DNA from 2 places in the Nostoc sp. TCL26-01 genome. Region 1 is predicted to be linked to the other one. Evidence: riboswitches for the same ligand, from Rfam matches in the RefSeq annotation. Region 1 holds a riboswitch; the other holds the start of a gene.
The links. Region 1 has a riboswitch for cyclic di-AMP ahead of FD725_RS03315 (glycosyltransferase). Riboswitches for the same ligand answer to the same signal wherever they lie in the genome.

Region 1 (4,218 bases):
GACACAGAGATGATAGCAATTTGCGCTTGTCGGAATCATATGTTGCTTGCATCCTGGTGGCTCCTTAATTGTTTTCTAATTATGATTTTAATTGTTGGTTTATAACTTTCATACTAGAGCTTACCGTAAATAGCCAGGATTGCAAATTTTCCTGGAGATAGATTGACTTTGGGTTTTATGCACCAAATTTCGACTCTGGTTTACCGAACATACCATTTCACGTTAATCATGATACAGATAAATTATGTAGAGACGTTGCAATGCAACGTCTCTACTGTTTCTGTTTTTAGGCAGCCATCATCGCTTTTTTCTGAGTGACTGCTGTGGGTTGGGCTAATAGATGCGTGTATAGCTGAGTTAGTCGAGATGCGACACTGTACCAACTAAAGGCAATTTCTACACGCTGGCGACCGGCTGCACCTAATTGATCTCGCCAATCTGGGTTAGTTAAAATCCGGTCTATAGCAGCAGCGAAGGCTAATTTATCTTGAGGAGGAGCGAGTAAACCTGTGACTTCGGGTATGACTGTAAACTGTAATCCACCTACAGCACTTGCTACTACAGGAGTTTTACTAGCCATAGCTTCGATTGCTACTAAACCGAAGGGTTCATAGTGGCTAGGGACAACGCAAACATCGGCAGCAGCGTAGTAGAATGGCAGGATTTCATGATCTAGACGACCAGCAAAGTTTGTGCAATCTGTTAGTTCTAATTCCCCAACAATATTAGCAATGCGATCGCGCTCAATACCATCACTTTTTCCAGGACGGCTACCACCACCAATTACTAGTTGTAGGTTAGCTTTACCTCTCAAACTAGATTCTCCCACGGCTCTGACTAAGGTTTCAATGCCTTTACGGCGGTCAAACCGACCAACATAAAATACCATTTTGGCATCAGGGGCAATTCCTAGTTTTTCCCTGGCCTGTAACCGTTCAATATTGCCAAAATTATCAATATCAGTACCACAAGGAATCATCTCAATTCGCCCTTTTCTGGAAACCAAGGTACGCAGATGTTGCTGTTCTTGAGGACTGGTGGCTACTACTTGGTCTACCGTTTCTAAACAAGCTTTTTCTATGGCTAGTCGCTGAGTGGCTATGGGTGGAATATCTGCAATTGTGCTATATTTAATCGCTCCTAATGAGTGATATGTATGCACCTGAATCATGGGTTGCTGCTTTTTCAGTTGCATCCCTACCCAAGACGACAGCCAGTAATTAGTGTGAATTAACGGGTAAGAGTATCCATGAAGCTGCTGGAATTTTTGGAACTCAGCCATAAACTCTGGTAAGTGACCAAATAATTGATCTCGCCCGATAAATTCACATGGCCCTGCTTTTAATCTGATGGTACGACAATTGGGACTATGTTGAGCGATCGCTGCTTGTTCAGGACTACTACGACGAGTAAACATATCAACTTGCCAACCTTGCTCGGCTAAAGCATAGCCTACTTGCCGGACATAAACATTCTGACCACCAGCTTCTTCTTGACCGATTTCTACAGCTGGGTCGCCATCAACAGAAATCAATGCAATGCGATACTTTTTACTTGGGAACATAGTGAGCTTCACCTCAAATCAACTACTCCCACCTCAAACACCAGAATTTAGACATAGCAAATCTTACCTCTGGTCAAGGGTAGGTAAAACGAAGCGTAAAGCTACCAGCCAAGGACACTGACGACAGACATTGTTTGTAAAAATGCTGCTCGGTCAATCTCCTCTCAATGCCGACGAAGTTAGCTGACGGGCTAGAACTGAGAGATGTCCTTTTTGGATAATCCAAAATAAGCCCCAAGTTTGGTTCCTCCGTTCCTTGGTTACCCTGATGTTTGGGTAGACAAAAGATTAGGCAGACTGATTTATATTTCTCAAATACATTAGCTTGTAACCAGAATATAGTCAATAGTTTTGATAAAAAAACTCTCTTAAATCACCTGTAAACTGTTTACTGAATCTCTTTCCCAGACAAAATTAAATCAGCTTCATCAAGCTAATCTTGGCTTAGTTAGAGTTAATTGATACCCCGCGCATCATCTCGCAAATAAATCACAAATTCTCTAACTTTTAAGAGAAATTTCTAGAAAAATCAGAATTTTTCTGAGCAAATGTCTATCTTTGACTAAGAGGATATTTCAACAGACCCCACCCTCTCAATCTCCCTCAATACAGTTTGGTTAATGTCATGGCGATCGTTCGTTGTTCGGCGAAGCCGTTCTCGAAGAGTAAGCGTTCCTTAAGGGTAGCAAAGCAATCCCAGAAACTTGGCGATCGCTTCCTTACTCATATCTTGCACCAAGCGACTGGAAGTCGCGGCTACACAGGCAAAACCCGCCTGCGCGGGTTTCAAACACTTGATGTTGCGTTAGTCCGCGTAGGCGGACTTTGTTTGTATAGCCGCGATTTCTAATCGCTGGGGCTAGGTGCAAGATGTGAGCTTACGTCGCAATAACAAACCAGAGAGCAAAGATACCATGAACCAAAAACTGCTAAATTCCATCAAAGTCAACAGACTAAGCTGGCCGTAAGGTCACAATCCTCTGCATCGAACTCACGTTCAATTAAGCTTGATGTTAAATTACTACAAAAATCTCATCTGAAAATTCTCATAAATACTACTTTTGATAATTGACAATAAGTAAAACTCTTAATTAGACATAATTCCAGCTTTTATGTCTAAAAATATCTGTTGCAAGACTTGCTTTTAAAAACTTAATTACTAAAAATAAAGAAGGGATTTAAAAATCTCATAGTCAATTTCGATCATTTGACCCTTCTACCCTAGTCCGCTTACGCGGGCTTTTTTTTATTAGTCCATGGTCAATAGTCAATGGTCAATGGTTCATAGTCAAAATCAAGTTTTTTTGGACTGTTGACTATTGACAAAAAAGCCAGAAAATTTAGTGACACTGCATAACCCGAATTTCTCACGAAATTAATCAAACCGAAGTCCAGAGGTTGTAGGGGCGGGTTTACGAGATATTCGTGGATGATGCAAGCATATTTGTGAACCCGCCCCTACCGTTTTGTGAGAAATGCGGGATAAGTCCTAGTAAGATAGAGTGCAGGTGAGTAACTTATCTCAAATAATTATGGCTTTCATCACGGAAAAATCTTCACTAAAACAAACATCGATAATAGTTCAACAAGTTCCTGCCCCTGATACAACTCCCCAAGATCCGCTAATTTCTAAAGGTTGGCAACGTGAACAGTATATCGGCATCTCTATTTTGTTTATTAGTCTAATTGCTGCTGTCGGCTTCTTGAGTCGTAGATTTGAATATGCTTTGATTTTCGCTTTTGCTTTAAGTATTGCTCTGATTATTTTCTTTCTTATTGTTTAAGGTCATTTATATTTGGCATTTTCGTTATCTTTGGCGCTATAGAACTAGTACTTGATTATTGTTGGCGTAGCCTGTGCTTACACAAAAAACTCTACAAGTCGATAGACTTCTTACCCATTACCCATTACCCATTACCTATTCCCTCAATCTCACTCAGGAATCACTGGACTGGTGGGATCTAAAGTGGTTGTAAAGACAAAATAAATCACCCCAGCGCCCAAAATCATCACAGCTAGACTAAACAAAATTACCCAACGATCTGCGGGTTCGTAAGTATCTTCTTCAATGTCACGGCGTACAGCAAAATAATGTCCTGTGGACAGCCAGACTGTGATTAATCCGACAAGGGAAAATACTAAACCCAACTTCCAGCCAGTACCAGGACGAGGGACTAAGGGAACTTGAAAGGCTCTTAAACGCACAATGACAACACCAAAACCTAACAAAGCTATGCCAGTCCGCATCCAAGCTAGATAAGTGCGTTCGTTTGCTAGGTGATCTCGTACTCGTGAAGGATTGAGTTTTGTTAACTTTTTCTTCTCTGCCAGTTGTTCAGTATCTTGTGACTTTAATTGCATTAGTAGTGTCCTGATTCCCAAGGAGGAGCCTCTCCAAAAAATCCTTAAGTAGTAACAAACTTCTTTCCAGAGAGTTTGCCACCAGTGCCAACGCTGTGCTTTTGTAAAATGTCCGATTTGTTTGTTCATTTTTCAAAATATATTTTAATGCAGATATGAAAATAACACAACCTAAATACAGCATTTCTTGGTTAGCGCTGGATAATGACAGACTCTTGAGTAGGCACATAAACAAGAAGTGTATTTATAATGCCTAGAGTATTTTAATCTCTAAATTCTAGTCCTTTAGTCG
Region 2 (4,218 bases), 510 kb from region 1:
TTGTGCAAGTAGCGTTTTTTTCCGCAGTGGCGCACACAACAGGTAGTCTGTTGAGAATACCTGTTTTGATAAATCTCAGAGTCCCGTTATCATAATTTCTCTGAAATCTGTAAGATACCTGCTGACATCGTTTCTCCGGTGATAAACCCGAAAAATAACTAGAAACCCAATAAACTAGCGGTATTTTCCGGTTATCTTGGGTGAAAACAAAGGTTGTGGGTACAGATGCTCCCTGATATTGGCTCTTATCGCAAACAAAGGTAGGACTTCCCCCGTAGCTTGGTTGATTGAGCATAGTTGCTGTAACAAAGGTAGTTAGCACCCCCACACCAAAAACTCTCGTACCCCATGTTAAGACTTGACTAGATGTCTCCAGGTTCATAAATACAACTTAATTAAGACAAAGTAAATACGCCAAGCTACAAACGCAAACCGATATATTTCGGATTATCTTTTTCATATATGTTCTGAAATTACCATATTTATCTAGATTTTCAGCAAAACTAGGGGGTTGAAGTCTGCTAATTCTGTTAAATTTATCACTATCATGATTGATAAGTGTAACAGTATGTGTAGGGTGAGTTTAGACAAAGCAATCACACCGAACAATTAAACATAGCGGCGATGACTCACCATATTTTAAAAGCTACCAAGTCAACTGTACATTTAGGAGGTTTTTCTCATCTCCTAGAACCATCACTGACTGTAGATTCAGGTGACACAATTGATGTAGAAACATACACTGGTTACTACATTTACGACAAAGCACCAAGAGAGTTTCTCACCCCAGAATTTCTGGATATCTGCCAAAATCTACCTCCAGAAAGAAAAATTGCGGCTGGGCCACATTTACTAACCGGGCCAATTTATGTAAGGGACGCAGAACCAGGGGATGTTGTAGAGGTAAGATTAGAAGCGATCGCTCCTAGTTTACCCATAGGATTTAATGCTATTCGCTCAGGTTGGGGAGCTTTACCTCATCAATTTACTCAACCCGCTTTGCGATTTATCACTCTCGATTTAGTCAACCAACTGACTGAATTTCCTGTGAATAGCGGCATTAAAATTCCTCTCAAGCCTTTTTTTGGTATTCTGGGAGTTGCCACCCCAGAAAATGCTCGTTCATCCGTTCCCCCTGGCAATTATGGTGGTAACATTGATAACCGTGAACTCCAAGCAGGCTCTAGAATATTTTTGCCTGTTTTTGTCCCAGGTGCATTATTTTCTATTGGTGATGGACATTCAGCTCAAGGAGATGGAGAAGTGAATGTTACAGCCATTGAAACTTCTATGAATGGTCGGATTCAGTTAAAACTCCGCAAAGATTTGCATTTTGTCACACCCATTGCCGACACAGCAACTGATATTATCACAATGGGTTTTGCCCCAACTTTAGATGCGGCTTTAGAACTGGCACTCCAAAACATGATTGATTTTTTAACAAAGTTTGCAAATTTGTCCCCAGAAGATGCTTATGTTTTGTGCAGTTTAGCTGTCAATTTTCACATCACGCAAGTTGTCAATAGCCCCCATAAAGGAATTCATGGTTTGCTATCTAAAGCAATTTTGTCATCTAAAATAAGTTTATAGTTAAAGAAAAACTCACAATTTTGTATGTCTAATTTACTCTGGCAACTGTTGTTAATTGGTTTGGTAGCTGGTGTCGCAGGCGGAATGTTTGGTATTGGTGGTGGGGCTATCATGGTTCCAGCAATGGTACTATTAATAGGTCTTGATCAAAAATTTGCCACTGGTACTTCTATCGCTGCGCAAATTTTACCCATTGGACTGTTAGGAGCAGCAGTTTACTATCGCAGTGGCAATATTAATTTTAAATATGCTGTGATTATTGCTGTAGGTTTATTAATTGGTAACTTATTTGGAGCTATGTTTGCTACTCAACCATTTATTACCAGTGAAACCATGAAAAAGCTTTATGGCATATTTTTATTATTAATTGGTTTTAGATATTTGTTAGTACGTTAACAGAACTTACGTATAAAGTATAGTATTGGGAAATACCTGCGCCATTTTTTGTAGGTCGGGTTGAGTGCAGGGAAGCCCAGTACTACGAATTAAGACTTTTTCGATTTGGCGAAGGTATTGAAGAATCTGGTTCCAAATTATATCTTTTTGTTTACCAACTTGTCCAATTTTACCATAACGCGATAACATTGCAGAGAATATTTAAGTTAGTCTGCCTAATCCCACGTTTATCCTGACACCATAGCGTGTATAAGGGTAAACCAGGAACGGAGGAACCAAGTTAGGGGCGTATCTCCCATCAAAGCTCAAGTGTAAAAGATAATTTTTTCACTCTAGGCTTTAAAGCAATTAAGAGAAGGACATCTCTCAGTCCTAGCCCGTCAGCTAACTTCGTAGGCATTGAGAGGAGATTGAACGATCAGCATTTTTACAACTAATGCTTGTCGTCAGTATCCTTGGCTGGTATGTTTGCTCATCGTTTTACCCGCGATACTGGAAACAAAGACTTTACAGTCTGCCAAAAAATATACCTATATGTGTCATAGGTATTAAAGTTTTTGCGTAGCTTAAACGTGCTTACTTGTCAAAACAATTCTGAACAGATTAGGAGGAAAAATGTCTATTCAAAATCGTAATTCTTTTAGTGATGTTAACTTTTTACCAGAGCATAAGTTTAAGTTAATTGGCGAGTATGCAGGTAAAAAACTGTTATTAATTGGTAAAACTAATGGTTATGGTGATCCGATTGTAGCTGCTAGTCACAGTCATGAACCTAACCAAGAAGATTTATATGCCTATGATCTTTATGAGTTGATGAAGTGTAGTCACGAATTAGTGAATATTACCGAAGAAATTTAGGAAATCAAATCATCCAGTAATTTAGCAATATCCTAAATATAGAACTCATATTTGATTTCTAAAAATTAGGTACTGGCGTGTCTAGACTAAAATGTTGCAATGTAAAAGATGGAAAATCAGGGTAATGTCCAACTTAAACATCTTTATCCGATTTTTAAACCCCAAGAAACAGATAGTTCTAATGCAAAACTTTAGCCTTGCCACGCCACTACAAATACTTAATTTTATTCAAAAATCAAATAGGAGTCCTATACAACTTTAATTTATGCAAACAAATATTATAAATTCAGTACGCACACAGTTTTATAATTGGCATAAGTATCGCTGTGCCTATCAAGTTTATCAACCTAAAAACTCTACTCCTGAACCAATCCCTTTACTACTCATTCATCCCATTGGTGTAGGCTTATCAGGAAAATTTTGGCAACGCTTTTGTCATGAATGGTTAAAAGCAGAAGATCAGCGTCTGATTTATGTCCCTGATCTGTTGGGGTGTGGTGCAAGTGATCAACCTCATGTGGCTTATACACCTAAAGATTGGGCAGAACAATTACATTACTTTTTACAAAATGTAGTCAAAAAGCCAGTGATTGTTATAGTCCAAGGCGCTTTGTTCCCGGTAGCGATTGAATTAGTTCAACTGGAATTAAACTTAATTGCTGGGTTGATACTTTCAGGACCACCAACTTGGCCAGTAATCACAAAACCATCATCCAAAAGTCAACAAAAAATCGCTTGGAATATCTTTAATTCTCCTGTTGGTAATGCCTTTTATCGCTATGCACGGACACCAAAATTCCTGCGTTCTTTTTCTACACAGCGCTTGTTTGCTCAAGCAGATACTGTTGATGCAGAATGGCTAGATACTTTAGTTGCAGGTGCGGCAAATATCTCTAGTCGCCACGCTGTATTTTCATTTTTAGCGGGATTTTGGCGACAGGATTATACAAATTTAATCGCAGCTATTAAACAACCCACATTGGTAGTCATGGGTGAATCAGCATCAAGTATCAGTAAAGAAGGTAAAACAGAAACACCTGACGACACTTTAGCTGATTATCTGGCTTGTTTACCACAAGGTCATGGGGTGAAGATACCGGGACGCAATGTTTTACCTTATGAGTCTACCGGGGAATTTGTGCGAGCGATCGCTCCTTTTGTTGCTAAGTTTTGATTACCTTGACTGAATCACTGACTATTGTTGCGGTTTTTTACCTAAATATGACCAGATAACTGTAAATTTTTCTTAAAGTAACCGTAAAATTACACAAGAATTTCTGGTGCGGCAAATTGAGATATTGCTCTAAAAATAACGATACAACCTTGATTGGATATGGGTTTGAGCTATTACGTAAGTAAAATTACAATATATTT

Region 2: it holds a riboswitch for cyclic di-AMP, as region 1 does, so the genes downstream of both, FD725_RS01115 (hypothetical protein) here and FD725_RS03315 (glycosyltransferase) in region 1, are expected to answer to the same signal.

Annotation. Positions count from the first base shown of each region.
Region 1 is NZ_CP040297.1:790,636-794,853, forward strand. Features, by position in the region: gene FD725_RS03310 (DUF4870 domain-containing protein) at 1-52, opposite strand, end outside; gene FD725_RS03315 (glycosyltransferase) at 287-1,564, opposite strand; cyclic di-AMP (ydaO/yuaA leader) riboswitch at 1,718-1,869, opposite strand; gene FD725_RS03320 (hypothetical protein) at 3,097-3,348, shown strand; gene FD725_RS03325 (YidH family protein) at 3,498-4,055, opposite strand.
Region 2 is NZ_CP040297.1:277,677-281,894, reverse strand. Features, by position in the region: gene FD725_RS01135 (COP23 domain-containing protein) at 1-382, opposite strand, end outside; gene FD725_RS01130 (acetamidase/formamidase family protein) at 625-1,590, shown strand; gene FD725_RS01125 (sulfite exporter TauE/SafE family protein) at 1,615-1,986, shown strand; gene FD725_RS01120 (hypothetical protein) at 1,993-2,175, opposite strand; cyclic di-AMP (ydaO/yuaA leader) riboswitch at 2,189-2,400, shown strand; gene FD725_RS01115 (hypothetical protein) at 2,602-2,844, shown strand; gene FD725_RS01110 (alpha/beta fold hydrolase) at 3,110-4,018, shown strand.